DNA from 4 places in the Nocardia sp. NPDC055321 genome. Region 1 is predicted to be linked to each of the others. Evidence: riboswitches for the same ligand, from Rfam matches in the RefSeq annotation. Region 1 holds a riboswitch; each other region holds the start of a gene.
What was found. Region 1 has a riboswitch for cobalamin ahead of glyA (serine hydroxymethyltransferase). Riboswitches for the same ligand answer to the same signal wherever they lie in the genome.
Positions count from the first base shown of each region.

Region 2: another riboswitch for cobalamin. It lies ahead of ACWIGI_RS06850 (ABC transporter substrate-binding protein); the one in region 1 lies ahead of glyA (serine hydroxymethyltransferase).
Region 3: another riboswitch for cobalamin. It lies ahead of ACWIGI_RS17070 (ABC transporter substrate-binding protein); the one in region 1 lies ahead of glyA (serine hydroxymethyltransferase).
Region 4: another riboswitch for cobalamin. It lies ahead of ACWIGI_RS40795 (methylenetetrahydrofolate reductase); the one in region 1 lies ahead of glyA (serine hydroxymethyltransferase).

Region 1 covers NZ_JBSHMS010000017.1:107,910-112,902, forward strand. Annotated here, with positions in the region: gene ACWIGI_RS26615 (lipase family protein) at 1-1,400, opposite strand, end outside; gene glyA (serine hydroxymethyltransferase) at 1,566-2,879, opposite strand; cobalamin riboswitch at 2,999-3,184, opposite strand; gene ACWIGI_RS26625 (hypothetical protein) at 3,275-3,631, opposite strand; gene ACWIGI_RS26630 (helix-turn-helix domain-containing protein) at 3,866-4,993, shown strand, end outside.
Region 2 covers NZ_JBSHMS010000003.1:447,903-452,895, forward strand. Annotated here, with positions in the region: gene ACWIGI_RS06850 (ABC transporter substrate-binding protein) at 1-1,640, opposite strand, end outside; cobalamin riboswitch at 1,656-1,844, opposite strand; gene ACWIGI_RS06855 (acyltransferase family protein) at 1,918-3,219, opposite strand; gene ACWIGI_RS06860 (homogentisate 1,2-dioxygenase domain-containing protein) at 3,476-4,699, shown strand; gene ACWIGI_RS06865 (alpha/beta hydrolase family protein) at 4,708-4,993, shown strand, end outside.
Region 3 covers NZ_JBSHMS010000009.1:238,002-242,994, forward strand. Annotated here, with positions in the region: gene ACWIGI_RS17060 (lysophospholipid acyltransferase family protein) at 1-369, shown strand, start outside; gene ACWIGI_RS17065 (family 1 glycosylhydrolase) at 576-1,832, shown strand; cobalamin riboswitch at 1,889-2,073, shown strand; gene ACWIGI_RS17070 (ABC transporter substrate-binding protein) at 2,088-3,686, shown strand; gene ACWIGI_RS17075 (ABC transporter permease) at 3,700-4,671, shown strand; gene ACWIGI_RS17080 (ABC transporter ATP-binding protein/permease) at 4,668-4,993, shown strand, end outside.
Region 4 covers NZ_JBSHMS010000053.1:15,061-20,053, reverse strand. Annotated here, with positions in the region: gene ACWIGI_RS40805 (IucA/IucC family protein) at 1-1,652, opposite strand, end outside; gene ACWIGI_RS40800 (GNAT family N-acetyltransferase) at 1,665-2,303, opposite strand; gene ACWIGI_RS40795 (methylenetetrahydrofolate reductase) at 2,584-3,600, opposite strand; cobalamin riboswitch at 3,760-3,928, opposite strand; gene ACWIGI_RS40790 (class I SAM-dependent methyltransferase) at 4,227-4,916, shown strand.

The DNA of each region.
Region 1 (4,993 bases):
TTCACCCCGATCGGCTTGCCGAAGAACGAGCCGAGCGTCTCGCCGAGAGTCTGTCCCAGCAGACCCAGGCCCTCGGCATTCGTTGCCATCAGCGGGGTGTCGGAGACAGCGCACCCGGGGGCGGCGGGTTTGCCGTCGAGGCGGTCGCGCAGCCACAGCAGTGCCGTGGTGGAGCCGGAGATCTCGGTGGTCACGTGCTCGCCCAGATGCTCGCGCGTGTACTGGACGCGCGCGGCCGGATCCTGGCAGTAGGTGTCGACCAGCGTGTTGACCGGTCCGACCGGAATCAGCTCGTCGGGATTGGCCTGCCAGATGAACATCGGCATGTCCGGGGTGGCCTTGCCCATCCGGGTGCGGTCGAGGGTGTCGCGCACGATCGGATTGCGCATCGGATCGCCCTCGGGCACCCGCAGCATGCCCTTCATGTTCGCGAACGGGAACAGCCCGGTGTTGTACTGCACGCACAGCCCGCCCTTGACGACCTTCAGCGTCTGCCCGAGCAGATCCAGGTCGCGATCGAGCAACGCCCCGAACTCCGGGTACTCGCGGCCGAGACCGATGACGGCGGAGAAGATCATGCCCGCCCAGATCTGACCGTTGCCGATGTCGAGCAGGGGACCGAAGTCGGCGGGCACGCCGCCCTCGGCCGTGCCGACCACGTTGAGTTCGGGTGCGTAGGAAGCCTTCAGTTCGGCGGCGTGCCCGGTCGCGATCGCACCGCCGGAGTAGCCGTACATGCCGATCCGGGTGTCCGGAGCCAGCCGCATCGGCTCGAAGTCCCGGGCGGCGCGAATCCCGTCCAGGGTGATCCGCCCGGCCAGCGGCCCGGCGCCGAACGCGCTGTCGGGTCCCTGATAGTCGGGAATGACCACCGCCCAGCCCTGTTGGATGGCAGCCTGCGCGATGACGAACTCCAGCGGCGCGACGATCTGCCCGACGGCCGCGGCCGCCGACCACTGCTGCACGGCGTAGGAGGGCGCGCAATAGGCGGCCAGCGAATCCTCGGCCACCTGCATCGAGACCAGCTTGTCGGGTGCGGACCCGCGCGGTTTCAGCACCGTCGCGACGGCCGGAATCGCCTCGCCGCGAGTGTTGTTGGAGCGGAACGACACCTGCCAGGCATCGACGTTGAGCGGGATCACCCCGGCGTTGGCCACGTTGACCTGCCGCGCGGCGATGATCTCACCGGGCGCCTTGCTCGCCACCACCTCGGGGGACGGCCGATAGAAGCCCGGATCCAGTTCCGGGGGCACCGCGAACGCCGGTGCGGGCGCGACCGCGACGGGTGCGGACCCGCCCGGCTCGCCCATCGCGGTCGCGGTGGTGAACGTGCCCGCCACCGCGGTGAATGCCAGGGCCGCCACGGCCATACGGCCCGGCAGCGACGCGCGCAGCGCCATAGGTCGACTCCATCTGCTCCATGTGAGACCACACTGACTCACATCGAGGGCACACTATCTTGCACACCACCGTCTAGCAAGATCCGTCCGAGACAGTGTGCCGAAAGATTGCCGGTCTCCGTTCCGGTTGCCCCCTCATGGCGCCCGGAACGGAGACCGCGCGTGTCAGAGCAGCTTCCAGTCCTCGAGGCCGTCGTACAGCGGAAGGTCGCGGGCGAGCGTGGAGACCCGCCCGCGCAGCGCGTCGAGATCGGCTCCGCCCGCCAGGGCCCTGGCGATGATGTCGGCGACCTCGGTGAACTCGGCGTCGCCGAAGCCGCGGGTGGCCAGCGCGGCGGTGCCGATCCGCAGGCCCGAGGTGACCATCGGCGGGCGCGGATCGAACGGAACCGCGTTGCGGTTCACGGTGATTCCGATTTCGTGCAGCAGATCCTCACCCTGCTGACCGTCGAGCTCGGAGTGCCGCAGATCCACCAGCACCAGGTGGACGTCGGTGCCGCCGGTCAGCACGCTGATGCCGCGCTCCTTCACGTCCGCCCCGCCCAGGCGCTCGGCCAGGATCTTCGCCCCGGACAGGGTCCGCTCCTGCCGGTCCCGGAACTCCGCGCCGGCGGCGATCTTGAAGGAGACGGCCTTGGCGGCGATGGCGTGCATGAGCGGTCCGCCCTGCTGGCCCGGGAACACCGCGCTGTTGAGCTTCTTCGCGAACTCCTGTTTGGCCAGGATGAGTCCCGAGCGCGGCCCGCCCAGGGTCTTGTGCACGGTCGAGGAGACGATGTCGGCGTACGGAACCGGAGACGGGTGCAGTCCCGCGGCGACCAGACCCGCGAAATGCGCCATGTCGACCCACAGGTACGCCCCGATCTCGTCGGCGATCGCGCGGAAGGCCGCGAAATCCTGATGCCGCGGGTACGCCGACCACCCCGCCACGATCACCTTGGGCCGTGCCTCGAGCGCGATCTCCCGGACCCGGTCCATGTCGATGCGATGGTCCTGCTCGCTGACCCCGTACGCGTGCACCTCGTACAGCTTGCCGGAGAAGTTCAGCTTCATACCGTGCGTGAGATGCCCGCCGTGCGCGAGGTTCAGCCCGAGCAGTTTCTCGCCCGGGTTCATGAGCGCCATGAGCACCGCGGCGTTGGCCTGCGCGCCCGAATGTGGTTGCACGTTGGCGAATTCGGCGCCGAAGAGTTCCTTGGCGCGCTCGCGGGCCAGGGTCTCCACCACATCGACGTTCTCGCAGCCGCCGTAGTAACGCCGTCCGGGATAGCCCTCGGCGTACTTGTTGGTGAGCACGCTGCCCTGCGCCTGCAGCACCGCGCGCGGCACGAAGTTCTCCGAGGCGATCATTTCCAGGGTGTCGCGCTCGCGGGCGAGCTCACCCGCCATCGCGGCGGCGAGTTCGGGATCGAGTTCACCGAGTGATTGCGTATTGACCGAAGCCGTACGGGTATTCGAGGTGGTCACGGGAAGCTCCATGGGGCGGTGCGGAGGATCGCCGCCCTATCCGCGCACACGCCGACGCCCGCGCCCGGGGCTGCCGGGACGGTGCTGATCGGTGATACGCCCGGTCCACGAGGCGACGACCACCGGATACGGCGTATCCGGTACAGCGGGCAGGTCTTCGGACTCGCGGGCACCGGCCCCGCACGGGGTCCACCTACTGGCCGTCGCTTCCCGGACGCGGGGTCCAGTGCGTGTGACGGCGGTCGTTCCTGCTCACCGCTGCGGGACAGTCCCGGATTCTCACCGGGTTCCCTCTCACCCGCGGTGGCGTCACCGCCGCGCGGGCTTCGACGCGCGCGATGGGGTCAGGGGCTCCGTGGGCCACATCGCGAGCGAACCAGCTGCGCCACCAGGATAGGCATCGGTGTTCAGTGGCCGGTGCCGGGGGCGTCGAGACCGCCCGGCTCGCGCGCGCCGCCGCGCGCGTAGGTCTCCTCCGGTTCGACGGTGATCACATCGACCACCGCGACCAGTCCGGTGGGAACCACCGCGGCGTCGAAGTGTTCGACGTTCGGGACGAACACCGCCGTGGCGCCGGTGCGGTTCACCGCGACCCGCAGGCGGTGCACCCACTCCTGGGTATGGGCGTCGAACACCAGGATCTTGGACAGGTCGTACCCGAGCCGGGCCGCGGCACTGCGGATCAGGCGCTCGTCCCACGGTTGCCGCCCGCCGGAGACGTCCTTGTTCAGGAAGCCCAGGGCCTTGGGGCATTCGAACATCACCGGCACCCCCCATCCGAGGCGAGGGGCCGTGGATCCTCGTCGGCGCGCATGCGTTCCATGTCCGGTTCCTTCGGTGTGGATTCATCGAGTGCGCCTGTCGCGCCGAAGATTCGACAAATCGGACGAACCGCTCCGGCGCTGGTCGCTGTATCCAGCGTGCCGCCGCGACCTGCGGCGGACTCACACAATCTGTGGCAGTCTCGATACCGGGGAACCGCTTGAATCGAGGCCGTGATGAGTGAGGAATCGGCTGGAGTCGGCTCGCGAGTCGCGCAGGGCCGCAAGCTCCGGGGATGGACCCAGGCCCGGCTGTCCATGGAGACCGGAGTGTCCACCTCGTTGATCAGCGCCGTGGAACAGGGCCGGCGCGCGGCCACCCCGGCCTTCATCGCGGCGAGCGCGAAGGCCCTGCGCACCAGTACCGCCGAACTGCTGGGGCAGCCGTTCGCGCCGACCAGTGTGGAGGATCGGGAACTGCACGGTGCGATCGCGCTGCTGCGCAACGAACTCGCCGCCTACGACCTGGCCGATTCCGACATCGAGGTGCGCCCGCTCGCCGCGCTCGCCGACGCCGCCATCCGGGCCCGCCGGTACCGGCGCGACGCCGCCGCCCCCAAACTGGCCGCGCTGCTGCCCGCCCTGCTCACCGAAACCCGAGTCCTGGTGCACCGCAGCCACGGTCACGACCGCGATCGGGTGTTCGTCGTGCTGGCCGAGCTGTACTACAACGTGCGCAGCCTCGCGCACAAACTGGGCTACGTGGACCTGGCGGCCAGCGCCGTGGATCGAATGACGTGGGCCGCCACCGCGAGTGGGGATCCGCTGTGGATCGCGGCGAGCCGATTCCATCGCGCGAGCCTGCTGACCAACGGCGGTGATTGGAAGACCGCGCTCGTCTTTCTCGAGCAGTGCCGCACCGATCTCGAGGCCCTGCTGCGTGCGGGCGCCGACGGAGATCTCATCGCCTGGGGCGGGCTGCATCTGCAGTCCGGGCTCGCGGCCGCGCGGGCCGGGAACCGGGATCTGGCCGATTCGCATCTGGCCGAGGCCGAGTCGACCGCCAAGCGCATCGGGCACGATCGCGACGAGGTGCTGGTCTTCGGCCCGACCAACGCGGGCATCTGGTCCGTGGCGCTGGCGGTGGAGCTGATGGACGGCGGGGAAGCGCTGAAAAGAGCGGAGGGACTGTACATTCCGGCGGGCACCCCGCGCTCGCGGTCCGGGCACCACTACATCGATCTCGCCCGCGCCTACCTGCTGTACGGTGACCGCGCCATGGTGCTGGACGCGCTGCACACCGCCAAGGGCATCTCGCCCTCGCTCACCCGCTACCACCCGATGGTGCACGAGACAATTCGCGTG
Region 2 (4,993 bases), on a different contig from region 1:
GTCCGGCTGGTGATGTGCCTGCGCACGCTCGACACCGTGTAGTCGGCCCACTCCGGGCCGGTGACCACGGTGAAGTACTTGAAGGTGCCCGCCACCACGTACGCCTGGTCACGCACCAGAATCTGTTGTGCCCGTTGCAGCAGCGCGTCGCGGCGGGCGGTGTCGAACTCGCCGCGCAGCTGGGCGCCGATGGCGTCGATCTCGGGATTCGCCACGCCCTGCGCGTTCGCCGAGCCGCCGGTGGTCCAGCGCACCAGGTACGGCTGGATCGGATCGGCGGTACCCGAGAGCGAACCGCTCAGTGCCACCGAGGAATCCCACGCGGCCGGGTCCTTCTTCACCGCGGCCGAATCCTCGGCGTTGTCGATCCGCAGCTCGAAACCGGCACGGGCGACCTGGTCCTTCATCGCGATCGCGACATCGGTGGTCTCCGGGCCCTGAGCTTGAGTCACGAACCGCACCAGCAGTTTCCGGCCGTCCTTGACCCGGATGCCGTCCGGGCCGGGTGTCCAGCCGGCCGCGTCGAGCAGGCCCTTCGCCTCGTTCAGGTCGTACCGCTGGTTGCCCGAGGCGAACGACATGGTCGGCGGGTAGAGCCCGGCGGCCGGTGCGAACTGGCCGTTGCCGACATCGGCGGCGATGCCCGCGTAGTCGATGGCGGCGGTGAAGGCCTTGCGCACGGCGGTATCAGTGAAGATTCCGGCCTTCAGATTCATGTCCACCAGCAGCGACTGCAGGGCGAGTTCGGAGGACAGCACGTGAATGTCCTTCTCGCCCCGCAGTTCCAGCTTCGCCGAGGTGGACGGGTAGAACGCCATGTCGGCTTCACCGCTGCGCACGCCGGCGAGGCGGGCCTGCTCGTCGGGGACCACGCGCACGGTGACGCCCCGCAGCGGCGGCGTTCCCTCCCAATGGTTTCCGAACGGCGCGAGCACCAGGTTGTCCGGCGACCACGCGGTGATGGCGTACGGGCCCGAGTACGCGCCCGCGCCGACGATCTTGGCGGAATCGCCGTTGGCGGCGTCCATCGCGGCGACATCGTAGATCTGCAGCGAGTTGTCCCGGGCCGCCAGCGCGGCGGGCACCATCGCGTTCGGGGCGGGCGTGGTGATCACGACGCGCTTGCCGTCGGCCCGCACGGTCGTGGCCGCGTCCAGATACACCCGGGCCGCGGCGGATTTGGCGATCTGCCTGGTCAGCGCGGCCGCGACCGCGGCGGAGTCGACGGGCTTGCCGTTCTGGAAGGTCACGCCCTCGCGCAGGGCCACGACCCAGCGGTTATCCCCCTCACGGGTAACCGATTCCGCCAGCCACGGCGCGACCTCACCCGTCTCGTTGACCTGCAGCAGGTTCTCCGCGACACCCCAGTCGAACAGCCAGTTCGTGCCGGTGCCCGCGGGATCCAGCCCGGCGATCTTGTAGGAGTTGTAGATGGTCAGCGTGCCGTCGCCGGACTCCCGCAGGGCGCGGGCCGAAGCCGCGCCGTCACTCTCACTCGCCGAACACCCGGCGGCGACCATGGCCACCGCGAGCAATCCGGCGACGACACCCGCAACCCGGGAGCGACGATGTCGCCCCGCACCGGAAGCATGGTCGGATAGCCGCTCGGCACCGGGCCGGCGGCGTGCGTACACGCGCATTCTCATCCTCGTGAAGCTCGATCCTGAACGGGCGCAGGTATCCTGGCTCCCGGATCAACGCTCGCCTTCGGCCTTCCAACCCAGGAAGGTCGTGGCCGTCAGATGAAGGTCTGCTACCCGGTCACAGTTGCGGGACAGCCCCGGATTCACACCGGTGTTCCCTGCCCGCTGAACCTAGCAGCCGCGGCCTCGCGGGTGGTCGGCTAACTCCCCGCGCATCATTCGGTTGCCCCGCTCGTTCGTCAGAGAGCGAGCGGATGGATCGTGACAGCGGGCGCTACGCGGCGACGGTCGCGGGTCGTTCGGCCGCGTTCGCGCGGGAGTCGATCCTGGCGATCACGCGGTGACCGAGAGTGTGACAGGGCTTCTCGATGAAACGGTAGGTGAGCGCGGAGATCAGCAGCGCCGTCGTCACCCAGGTCAGCAGGGTCAGCCACTGGGCGGGAACGCCCAGGACCGACGTGTTCCAGCGCGGGATGGCGTCGAGGATCAGCGCGTGAACCAGATAGAGGGAGTAGCTGATTCGGCCCAGGTAGAGCAGCGGGCGGGGGAACGAGTAGCGGCGCAGCAGCAGAAAGGCCGCGAACATCACGTAGGCGGGCAGGATCGTCAGGGGCTGTTTGACCCAGGTGACCCACACGCCGGTGATCGGATCGACGACGGCCGGAACCAAGGTGCTGACGCCGAAGATCAGGCACATGGCGAAGGCGAACACCAGCCACCCGCGCGGCGCGGTGATCTCGCCGGCGGTCATGCGGTAGAGCACCGTGCCGAGGAACATCGTGGCGAGGTAGCCGAAGGTCAGCACCGAGGCGCCGGGCTGATTCAGGAACAGGGGCACGGCGATCACCGAGATCAGGATCGCGGCGAGCGCGGCGCGGCGGTCGGTCGCCAGGCACGCGAAGACCGTCGCCGCGGTGATGGTCGCGACCACCACGATCGAACGGGTCAGGGCGCCGGCGTCCGCGCTCGTGAGCAGTGCGGGCGGCAACAGCGCGCCGGGCACGATCAGGACCAGCGCGCCCACCGCCAGCGGCACCGACCGGCGATTGATCCGGGCGATGAGCAGCAGCGACAGGATCAGATAGAACACCAGCTCATAGGACAGCGACCAGGAAGCGCCGATGATCTGGATGTCCCAGCCGCCGATGAAGAACTGCATCATGGTCAGATTCGCCAGGAAGTTCAGAACAGGCTGATCCCAGAACGGATCCGGCAGTTCATATCTGCCGAACGAGTTCAGCAGCATCGCCGCGACCAGGCAGGCCCAGAACAGCGGGAAGAGCCGGAAGAACCGGCCGGCCCAGAACGCGCCCAGCGAGCGGCCGCGTTCGAGCGAGGCCGGAATGATGAATCCGCTGACGATGAAGAAGACGAACACACCGAACTCGCCGAGTCCGAAATACGCCTGCGAGAAGCGGAAATACTCGGGCCAGAGCCGCTCGGAACAGTGCTGCACCACCACCGCCAGAGCCGCCAGGCCGCGCAATGCGTCGAGAAACTCGAATCGCCCGGCGCGACCGCGCGCCACTGGTTCCACGGGGGCGACCGCGGGCGCGATGGGGCTGTCGACCGTCATGAGGGAAAGCCGCCGAAATGTCGAAACACAGGTGACGGGCAGGAACCGAGGTGGAGCACAGCTGAGAGTAGTAGCACGCTGTTCGCTGTTGCACCAATCCGGACGAGGCGGACATCCGGCCGCGGGAGCGGACCGGCGCACCCGGACGGCAGAGTGGCCGATTTACAACCGGCCACACGCGCTCTACGGTGTTCGAATATAGGACACCGTGCACCGAATATCGAGCATGGCATGGTGCAAGGAGAGCGGAGGAACGGTGCCGTACTACCGGACCGTGGGACTCGTACCACCCAAGCGCCACACCCTCTTCGAGGACGAGGATGGACAGCCGCTGTTCGAGGAGTTCATCGGCGAAGAGGGGTTCTCGAGCACGGGTTCCCTGCTCTACCACCGCGGCGTGCCGTCCAGCTTGGTCGACAGCCGAACCTGGGATGTGCCCGACCAGAGCCTGACGCCCAATCTGCCCTTGCGCCCGTTGCACATGCGCCTGCCCGACCTGTGGGCCGGTGGCCCCGCCGGCGATATCGTGCGTGATCGGCGCCTGTTCCTGGGCAACTCGGACGTGCGGCTGTCCTATGCCGTATCAACCGAGCCAACTCCGCTGTACAGCAACGGCATCGGCGACGAGGTCGTGTTCGTCGAGTCCGGTGCGGCCGTCCTCGAAACGATCTTCGGCCGGCTCGAGGTGCGCCAGGGCGACAACGTGGTCATTCCCCGGGTCACGATCCATCGGTGGCTCCCGGTGGACGTCGAGGCCAACGGCCCGCTGCGCGTCCTGATCGTCGAGGCCGCCGGGCACATCCGGCCGCCCGACAAACACCGCTCCCGCTACGGCCAATTCCTCGAGGGCTCACCGATGACCGAGCGCGACCTGCGCGGGCCGACCGAGCCGCTGGTGGCCGCCGACCGCGCGGGTGACCACGAGGTCTACGTGAAACACCGCGCGGGCTCGTCCGGTATCGCGGGGTCGATCGTCGTCTACGACCACCATCCCTTCGATGTCGTCGGCTGGGATGGGCACCTGTACCCCTACGCGTTCAACTACCGCGACTTCGCACCGGTGGTCGGGCAGTCGTTGATGCCGCCGCCCACGTATCAGGTCTTCGGGGGTGACGGGTTCGTCATCTGCAACTTCGTCCCGCGCCCACTGGAATTCGGCGAGCGGACGTTCAAGGTTCCGTACTACCACTCGAACGTGGACTCCGACGAAGTCATGTTCTATTTCGCCGGAGAGACCGCGGCCCGCAAGGGATCCGGGATCGTCACCGGATCCGTGTCACTGCATCCCGCGGCCTACACGCACGGCCCGCGCCGCGAGGCGTACCTCGAATCGGTGACCATGACCGAGCAGAACGAGATGGCATTCATGATCGACACCTTCCGCCCGCTGGAGGTGGGCGAGGCCGGCCTGGCCAGCAACCAGCCGGACTACCCGTGGACCTGGTCGGGACGCGGACCGAACGGCCCGGTGGCCCGATGAGGGCGCACGTGCGAGCCGAATCCTTCCGCCGGGTGCCGGTAATCCTGCACAGCGACGAAATCCCCACCGCGCGTGAGACCTACGGCTTCGCCGCCGGGCACGGTACCGTCCTGGAAGGCCAGCTGTTGCGCGCCGAGCGGGACGCCGACACGGTGTTCGTGTTCATGCACCCCACGAGCACGTTGAATCTGTTGCCGATGCCCGCGGCACTCGCCGAGCGTGGACATCACGTCCTGTGCGCGGCCGGTCGCTATCCGAAGAACGACAGCGCCCTCATTCTGGAAAAGGTGGTCC
Region 3 (4,993 bases), on a different contig from region 1:
GCGCTGTTCCAGGCCGCGGTGGACACCGGCACGCCGGTGCAGCCGATCCAGCTGCGCTACCTCGACGCCGACGGCGCGGTCTCCACGGTCCCCGCGTTCGTCGGCGTCGACACGATGGCGGACTCGATCCGCCGTGTCCTGCGCTCGCGGGGCGTGGTCGCCGAGCTCACCCTGCAGCCCACGGTGCCGCCCGGTACCGACCGGCACGAGCTGGCCCGTCGCTGTGAACGCGCCATCGCCGACTCCGGTGTTGATCGCGCGTTCGCGGATCTGGTGCACCTCGCCGAGCACGAACGCGTCGCGGCCCAGGTGGCGGCACTCGAGGAACGCCTGCTGCAGCCGTCGGCGACCCCGGCCGATCGGGGCTGAGCACGCGCGCCGGGATTCGCCTGTACCGGAATCTTGTTCGCGATCCCTGGCGCACATCGCGGGCGCGCAGCATACTTCCGCGTACACCGATGCATCCGGATGCATCGGTGTATCGGTAGAGCTCGGTGGACCGGAGGATCGAAGTGCGGCAGCGGTGGTCGAAACTGTGTACGGCGGGGGTGGCCGCGGCCTTCTCGATCGCGACGATGACCGTGGCGGGCGCCGGGCCGGCGGGTGCGGATGTGCCGGGGCTCGGCGAGGACTTCGAGTTCGGTGTCGCGCAGTCCGGATTCCAGTCCGAGGGCTACAGCCCCGACAGCAACTGGCTGCGGTACGGGGATCAGGGCCGGGTGCGCGAGCCCATCGGCAACTCGGTCGACTTCTTCCACAACTACGCGGCCGACATCGCGCGGGCGCGGAGCCTGGGGGTGGGGATCTATCGCACCTCGGTCGAGTGGTCGCGCGTGGAAACCGTTCCGGGGAGCGATGATCCGGCGGGGTGGGCATTCTACGACGCGGTCATCGCGCGGATCGTGGACTCCGGCATGCGGCCGATGATCACCCTGAACCACTGGGTCCATCCCGGGTGGGAGGTGGATCGCGGCGGCTGGAATCGACCCGAGATGTCCTCGGAACTGGTCGATTTCGCGCGGCGGGTGGTCGATCGCTACGCGTGGGCGCGCCCGCTGTGGATCACCTTCAACGAGCCGACCGAATACGTCCGGCGCGAGCTCATGTACGGCGGTCTGCGCCCGGAGAACGCGGGCGCGATGGTGTCCGGCATCGTCGCCGCGCACCGGGACATCTACCGCCACATCCACTCCGTGCAGCCGGACGCGCAGGTCTCCTCCAATCTGGCGTACATCCCGATCCCGGGCGTGCAGTCGTGGCTGGAGCAGCTGTTCCCGGACCAGATGCGCGAGAGCCTGGACTTCATCGGCGTGGATCACTACTACTCCACCTCGGTCACCGACCTGTCCGCCGCGTACGGCGCGACCGGGGAGTTCTGGAAGAGCACCCAGGCCCCGGAGAGCATCTACTACGTGCTCCGCCACATCGCGGCGCGGTTCCCCGGCAAGCCCATTCGCGTGATCGAGAACGGATTGGCCACCGGCCCGGACGGCGGTCGCGACGACGGCTACACCCGCGGCGATCATCTGCGCGACACCGTCTACTGGCTGCAGCGCGCCAAAGCTGACGGCGTCGACGTGGTCTCCTACAACTACTGGAGCCTCACCGACAACTACGAATGGGGCGACTACTCCGCCCGCTTCGGCCTGTACACCGTTGACGCCCAGCACGATCCGAGCCTGACCCGCCGTCCCACCGACGGTGTCGCCGCCTACCGCGACATCACCGCGCGCGGCGGAGTCCCGAGCGACTACAAGCCCACGCGGTACCCGGTGACCTGCTCGCTCGTCGCCGTTCCGGACAGCTGCGCGGCGCCCGCCGTGGTCGAATAGCCGCGCCCGGCGGCGCGACCGAGCCGCTGCCGCCGGTCCGGCGGGCGTCCCCCGCGCGCCCGGTCCGTCCCGTAGGGTCGGTATCCGGCGTAGGGAACACCGGTGTGAATCCGGGGCTGTCCCGCAACTGTCACCGGGGAGCAATCCGCCGAAATATGGTCACGACCTGCCCAGGTTGGAAGGCCGGCGGGGTGTGTCGATCCGGGAGCCAGGATACCTGCGCCCGCGGTATCGGGATCACACCAACGAGGATTGATGAACAACTACACACCGCGACGGCCGGATGTCGGCCGCCGCACATTCCTGCTCGGCAGCGCGGGCGCGCTCGGGGCCGTCCTGCTCGGCACGTCGGGCGTTCTGGCGGGCTGCGGCTCGGACACCGGTGCGCGCACCGCGGCCTCGGGCCCGCCCCGGCCGGGCGGCCGCCTGCGGACGGTGATCGCCGGGCGCTCGGCGAGCGCGGACGTGCTCGATCCGCATCAGGCCGGGAGTTCGGCCGGCGGCGCGGTGTCCAAGAACGTCTGGGACAAGCTCGTCGCCTACAACAACGACCTGACGCTGCGCTACCGGCTGGCGGAGTCGGTCGTGCCGAATGCCGATGGCAGCCGATGGCGCATCACGTTGCGGCCGGGCGTGCTGTTCAGCGACGGCTCCCCGCTGACCGCGCGCGATGTGCTGTGGAGCTTCCAGCGCATGCTCGATCCGGCCCGGAACTCCTCGGGCGATCTCTCCGCGGTCGACATGTCGCGCACCCGCGCCGAGAGCGATCTCGTGGTGACGGTGCAGATGAAAACGCCGCTGGCGGACTTCGGTTCGGTGCTCGCGGGCTGGTACTGCTACATCGTCAAGGACGGCACCGGCGTCATCGACGGGTCGGTGCTGCCGGTGGGCACCGGGCCGTTCGCGCTGGTCAAGTGGTCTCCGGGCGACCGGATCCTGTTGCGGCGCAACGAGAAGTACTGGGACGGGCAGGTTTTCCTGGACGAGGTGGAGATCATCCAGATCGCCGAGACCGAGGCCCGGGTGAACGCCTTCCTGTCCGGGGAAGCCGATGTGGTGCACGAGATCTCGTATCTGCAGGCGCGAAACCTGTCCGGGGACAGCGACATCACGGTGGTCACCCCGCCGGCCGGTCTCATGGGCGCGTTCCAGATGCGCGTGGACACCGCGCCGTTCGACGACGTGCGGGTGCGCCAGGCCATGCGGCTGGCGGTGGACCGGCAGGCCATGGTGGATTCGGTGTACTACGGCTACGCCGAACTCGGCAACGACATCTACGGTAAGGGCGCGCCCTTCTACGACGCCGATCTGCCCCAGCGTGTTTACGATCCGCAGAAGGCGCGCGAGCTGCTGCGGGCGGCGGGCAAGGAGAATCTGACCGTCACCCTGCCCACCGCCGACGGCTTCCCCGGCATGCTGGAATCCGCGACGCTGTTCGCCGAACAGGCCAAGGTCGCGGGCATCACGATAAAGCTCGAATCGGTGCCGGCGGACACCTACTTCTCCCAGGTCAGCGGCAAGGCCCCGCTGTCGCACATCGGCTGGTGGAACTACAGTCTCGACTACTTCTACGGCCAGACCATGACCAGTGATTCGCCGAGCAACGGCACCGGCTGGAAGCGGCCCGGCTGGGATGCCAAGTTCGCGCAGGCGCGCGCGGCCATGGATCCGGCGCGCCGGGCCACCCTGTATCGCGAACTGCAGCGCGAACTCTGGGACGAGGGCGGGTACATCCTGCACAGTTTCGCCAAGCGGCCCGACGCGGCCCGCGTGCACGTGGGCGGGGTGCGTGACGGTGTGCCGGGCACCGACGACTGGGCGAACTACGCGACCACCTGGCTGGCCGAGCAATGATTCGCCGGTCGTGATGGGCTATGCCGCCCGGCGGGCCGGCGGCGGGATCGTCGTGCTGTTCGTCGTGGCGCTGCTGGTCTTCGGGTTGTTCGAGACGCTGGACTCGGACGCGGCGACGGTCGTCGCCTCGCGCACGGGCGGCGGTGATCCCACCCCGGAGCGCTTGGCCGCCCTGCGTGCGCACATGGGACTGGACCGGCCCGCGCCGGTGCGGTTCGCCGAGTGGGTCGCCGGGTTCGTGCGCGGCGATTTCGGCGAGTCGCTGATCTCCGGCCGACCGGTGGCCGAGGTGCTGCTGGGCCGGGTCGGCAACAGCGTGGCGCTCGCGGCGCTGACCGCGGCCCTGCTGATTCCGATCGCGCTCGGGCTCGGCCTGCTGGCGGGTGCGCGCCCGGGTACCCGCACCGATCGGGTGATCAGTGTCGGGTCGCTGGCGGTGGAATCCATGCCCTCCTTCGTGTTCGGCGTGCTGCTGGTGGCCACGGTGTCGCTCTCGTTGCGGCTGTTGCCCGCGGTGTCGCTGGTGCCGACCGGGGCGAGCGTGTGGAGCCGGCCGGAGATTCTGGTGCTGCCGGTGACCTGCCTGCTGCTGGGGCTGCTGCCGCATCCGGTGCGGATGGTGCGCGCGCAGACCACCGAGGTCATGGCGAGCCCGTACGTACAGACGTTGCGGCTCAACGGAGTCGGCGGGTTGCGGCTCATGCTGCGGCACGTGGCGCCCAACGCGCTGTCGGCCTCCCTGCATCCGCTGGCGGGGTCGGTGGTCGGGTTGATCGGCGGTGTCGCGGTGGTGGAGACGCTCTTCGCGTTTCCCGGGCTCTCGCAGGAGTTGTTGCGCGCCATCGAGGCTCGCGACTTCCCGTTCGTGCAATCGGCGGCGGTGCTGCTGGCGGCGGTCGGGATCGTGGTGTATCTGCTGGCGGATCTGTGCACGTTGCTGGTGAGCCCGCGGGCGCGGCACGCGGTGCTGGGGGAGCGGGTATGAAGCGATCTCGTTCGCTGTGGCTGCCGGTGCTGGCGGCGATGCTGCTGCTCGTCGTGCTGGGGCCCGTGCTCGCGCCGCACTCCCCGACCGTGTCGGCCGGGCGGCCGTTCCAATCGCCGTCGGCGGAGCATCTTTTCGGGACCGACGTGGTCGGTCGCGACGTGTTCTCGCGCGTCCTGCACGGCGGGCTGCCGTTGCTCGCCATCGCGCTGCCGGCGCTCGCGGTGGCCTACGCGCTCGGTGTCGGACTCGGGCTGCTCGCGGGGTTGCGCCGAGGCTGGGATCGCTGGATCATCCGGCCCACCGACGCGATCATCGTGCT
Region 4 (4,993 bases), on a different contig from region 1:
TTGAAGGTGGGCGCGAACATGTCCCACTTGGCGAAGCGCTCGGCCAGCTCCGGGTGCAGGTCCTGGAACCCGGTGACGCTCTCGGCCACCACGGCCCAGAAGTCCTGATCGGCGAGCAGACCGCTGGAGTGGAAGATCGCGGCCAGGTGGCGCAGGAAGTCGTCGAAGACGTCCGAGAGCACGCCCATGTTGCGGATGTCGTCGGTCGCCTCGGCGAGGGCGCGGTGGCAGGACTCGGGCAGGTCGGCGGGAGCGCCGAAGATCGACACCTCCTCGCCGAGGTCCTTGAGCATGGCGCGCACCGGAACGCCCTTGTCCAGCACCAGGATCAGGTTCTCGCCGTGCGGGGAGAACTTGAGCTCGTACCGGTAGAGCAGGTACACGATCGGGTGCAGGTAGGAGCGCAGGTACCGGCGCAGCCAGTCGCCGGCCTCGAGACCCGACTCGCGGACCACGGCCGCCAGGAAGGAATCGCCGTGGTGATCCACGTGCAGCAGCGCCGCCATGGTGGTGAGCTGTTCGCCCTCGCGCACCAGCGGGACCGGGCTCTCGCGCCACAGCGCCGCGAGCAGTTTGCGGTACTCCGAGCCGGGCTGGGTGATGGAGGTGTAGCTGGGGCTGCGGTAGCCGATGGCCGCGACCTCGTACAGCATCTCGAAGTCGAGCGACTTCAGGTACTCGTCACCGCTGACCAGACCGCGGATCCAGTCGTTGATCAGTGGGGTGTTGCGCATGTAGTCCGCGGACATGCCGCGGGTGAACCCCATGTTGACGATGGAGAGCGCCATCTTGACGTAGTGCCGGGTGGGGCGGGTGGTGTTGAACAGCGTGCGGATGGACTGCTGCGGCTGGTACAGGTCCGGCCCGGTGCCCAGTTCCACGATCTTCTGCTCGGCGATGTCCACGGCGTAGACGCGGGAGATCTTCTCGAGCCACTGCCACGGGTGCACCGGCATGTAGTAGTAGTGCGCCGGATCCAGGCCGCGGCCGGAGAGCACCGCCGCGAAGCGGTCCAGGGTGTCCGCGCCCAGTTCCTCGCGCACCACCGAGTCGTAGTCGACGCCCTCGACCGCGGCGAACTCGCAGTGCTCGCGCCGGACCGCGACCCAGGTCAGCGCGAAACGCGAACCCCATTCGGGCGCATAGTTCTCCACGTCGTGGACGCTGAAGCCCAGCCGGCCGGCGTTGGCCACGATGCACGGATGACCCTCGGTCATGGTGCGTTCGATGGTCTGGAAGTCCGCGACCGCCAGCTCCGCGGCCGCGATGCGCCGATCGTCGGGGCGATTCGCGCTCATGATCAGGGTGTTGGTGAACTCCTCGAGGTATTCCGGCAGCGCGTCGCGCGGAATGCCCAGGGAGCCACTGAGATCGATGATGAGCTGGGTGGCGTCGATGCGCGCGGGCTCGCCGTCGCGGGTGCGGCGCAGTGACGACTCGTCGATGCACCAGCTGTCCAGGGACAGCACCTCGGCGCGGAAACCGTATTCGGTCAGGCCGTCATCGGAGTGCAGTACGTAGACGCCGGGGGTCAACTCGACGGGGTGCACGAACCGCTCGTGGCAGAACTCGGCCAGGATCTTGGTCGCGATTCTGGTCTCGTAGGTCTGCCAGAACGCGGATAGGCATGCGGAAGCTTCGGGGCTGGTCAAAGCACTACCTTCTCAGGAGTTCGCGAGCTGGAAGTCGGTCGCCAGGGACCGGCCGTTGTCCGTGAGCCGAATGAAATCGGCACGGGTGCAGTAGCTCAGGCGGGCGATCTTGTCGGCCACCGGGAAATCACCCGCGACCTGGAAACCGACCGCGGCGTTGAGCTTCTGCACGTGCAGGTTCCGGTGATCCGGCTCGACCACGACTCGTTCGGCGCCGCACTCGAAGAAGGCGGTGCGCATGATGTGCAGCATGACGTTGCCGGTGAAGCCCGGCAGCCGGCGCTCGCTGTTGGACACCAGCAGGTGCATGCCGATGTCACCGGCGGTGTGCTCGTACCCGGTGCCCGGCTTGGCCAGATCACTGGTCTGCGGGTTGTACAGCTCGAACAGGAACTGCGGCTCGTCCTCGAAAGCGCCGATCCACATACCGAATCGCGGATCCGGGTCGGACTTGGCGACGCGGATCAGATCCTCGACGTCGGCCGGGGTGCTCTCGAGCATGCCCCAGTACGCCGACTTGGGGTGGATGAGCCACCGATGAGCGGTCTCGGTGTCACGTTCGATATCGATGGGCCGGGCGGTCAGCTCGTAAACAGCTGGTTCGACAACTCCATCGGTACCCGGACTCGTCTCGGGACGAGCAACCACCATCAGAAACCCTCTCGCAGATCCACATTCGCGAGTTAGGGTAACCTATTTTATTAGGGTGGGCTAACCCGAAGATCGCGGCGGGCCCCTCGCGACACGCGAGCCATAGCGGCAGGCTTTCAGCATCTACGGCCGGTCACCGGATGTAATCGCTGATCAGCGCGCACTTACGTAGTAAACGTAGCCTAACCTCAGCCGATTTAGGTTAGGCTAGCGTAACGCAGATCTCAGAGCCAGCCGGTTGCCGGGCCCGTCCGGGGTTTCCGGACCCGCCGCCGGTTTCTCAGGCGCTCAGCGGCGCCGCGGTGACCCGGTAGCCGAGATTGGTCAGCACCTCGGTCGTCGCCTTGGCGAAATTGAGGGTGATGAAGTGCAGGCACGGCGCGCCCTCGTCGATGAGACGCTGCGCCATCTCGGTCGCGATCTCGATGCCCTCGGCGCGCACCGCGGCCCTGTTCTCTTCGGGCCCATCCCCCGCCGCGCGCCGCAACCGCGCCAGCACGGCGGGCGGGAGTTCGCGGCCGGACAGCTCCACCGCGCGCTGCACCGTGCGCAGGGAGGTGATCGGCATCAGCTCGGGAATGATCGGCTTCGCGCCCTCGACCAGGTCGTGCGCGGCCACCCGATCCCGCAGGCGCAGATAGTGCTCGACGTCGAAGAACATCTGGGTAATCGAATAGTCGGCTCCGGCGCGGAGTTTGGCGACCAGGTGCGCGGTATCGGTGGCCAGGTCCGGTGAGCGGTGATGCCCCTGCGGGAACGAGGCCACCCCGACGTTGAAGTCGCCGAGATCGCGCACGATGCGCACCAGCTCCTCGGCGTACTCCACGCCGTCGGGGTGCCGCTCCCACGCCCCGAGCGGATCGCCCGGCGGATCACCGCGCAGCACCAGGATGTCGCGGATGCCGCAGTCGGCGTAGGAACCGACCAGGGCGCGCAGTTCGGCGATGCTGTGGCCGACCGCGGTCAGGTGCGCCACCGGCAGCAGGGTGGTCTGCTGGGCGAGCTCGCCGGTGATGCGGGCGGTGCGGTCCTTGGTGGAGCCGCCGGCCCCGTAGGTCATGGAGACGAAGGCCGGGTGCATGCGCTCGAATTCCCGGACCGTGCGCCACAGCCGGGCCTCGCCGGCGGCGTCACGCGGCGGATTGAACTCCACCGAGAAGGGCACCCGCGCACCGGAATGGATGCGCAGGTTCTGTACGACCGAGGCGCGCGCGGCGGCCAGGGGCGCGACGCGGGCGGTGCGTTCGATCGGCGCGCGGCCGGGCACGGCCGCGAATGTATTGTCCGGGTTCGTCATTGGTGAGCTCCATGGTCAGCATGCCGATGGCCACCTCATCGCGAGTGCACGCTGAAAGGAGCCCTTGATGTGGCGTCGTGCGACGCCCGGTTCCGCTCGGCATGCCACCCGGTCCACGAGGCGACAACCGCCGGATACGACGTATCCGGCACAACGGGCAGGTCTTCGGACTCGTGGGCATCGACCCGTGACCCGGGTCGGCCCCGGCGCTCGTGCCGGGGCTGGTCCTATCGGCCATCGCTTCCCGGGCAACGCGCCCAGCGCGGAATGACGGCTGTCGTTCCCACTCACCGCTGCGGGACAGTCCCGGATTCCCACCGGGTTCCCTCTCGCCCCGCGGCGCGCGAGCGCGCCACCGGGCTTCGACGCCTTCGGACGGATCAGGGGCTCCTCGATACCGCCTCCGGCGAACCAGCTGCGCAGGCGAATATAGCGAAGTGGTACCGCCGCCGACAACCACACCCCTGCCCGGCGCGTCCCGGCGTCGCCCGGCCGCGTGTCGCGGCGCCGACGCGCCCGGACGGCCGCGTAGTCTGCGTCCGTTCCGAAGCCGCTGATCAGAGCCTGGAGAAGCCGTGAATTGGGAAGCGTGGCAAGAAAGTTGGGATCGCCAGCAGGAGTTGTACATGCCCGATCGCGAGGAGCGGTTCCGGGTGATGCTCGATCTGGTGACCGCGAGCGCCGGGAAGGCGCCCCGGGTCCTGGACCTGGCCTGTGGGACCGGCACCATCACCCGCCGCCTGTTCGCGCGGCTGCCCGAGGCGAGTTCGGTTGCGGTGGATCGAGACCCGACCCTGCTGGCGATGGCGCGCGGTTCCTTCGCCGATGACCCGCGCATCGTGTTCGTCGTCGCGGACCTGGAGGATCCGGCCTGGACCCGGGCCCTGCCGCCCGAACCGTTCGACGCCATCCTGACCGCGACCGCCACGCACTGGATGCAGCCCGCCGATCTGGCCCGCCTCTACGCGGACCTGCCTGCGCTGTTGCGCCCGGGCGGGCTGCTCGTCAACGCCGATCACATGCCCGACCCGGGGACCCCGCTGCTGAACGAGCTGGACGAGCGGATCCAGCGCGGACATCAGGAGCGCGTGCGCTCGGAAGGCGTGCCGGATTGGGAACAGTGGTGGGCGAGCATCGCCGACGATTCCCGGCTGAGCAACGAACTGGCCGCCAGTCGCGCGATCCTGGACAACCGGCCGCAGGGCGTTCCGCAGACCCTGGACTGGCATCTCGACCATGTCCGCGCGGCGGGGTTCACCGAAGCCGGGGTGGCGTGGCGCTCGATCACCGACGCGGTGCTCGTGGGCGTGCGCTGAGGCGCGGGGCCGCACCGGTTTCCACGCGTGCCGCCCGCGCGCTCATTACCGCGCAATTACGGTTTCCTCACTGTTAG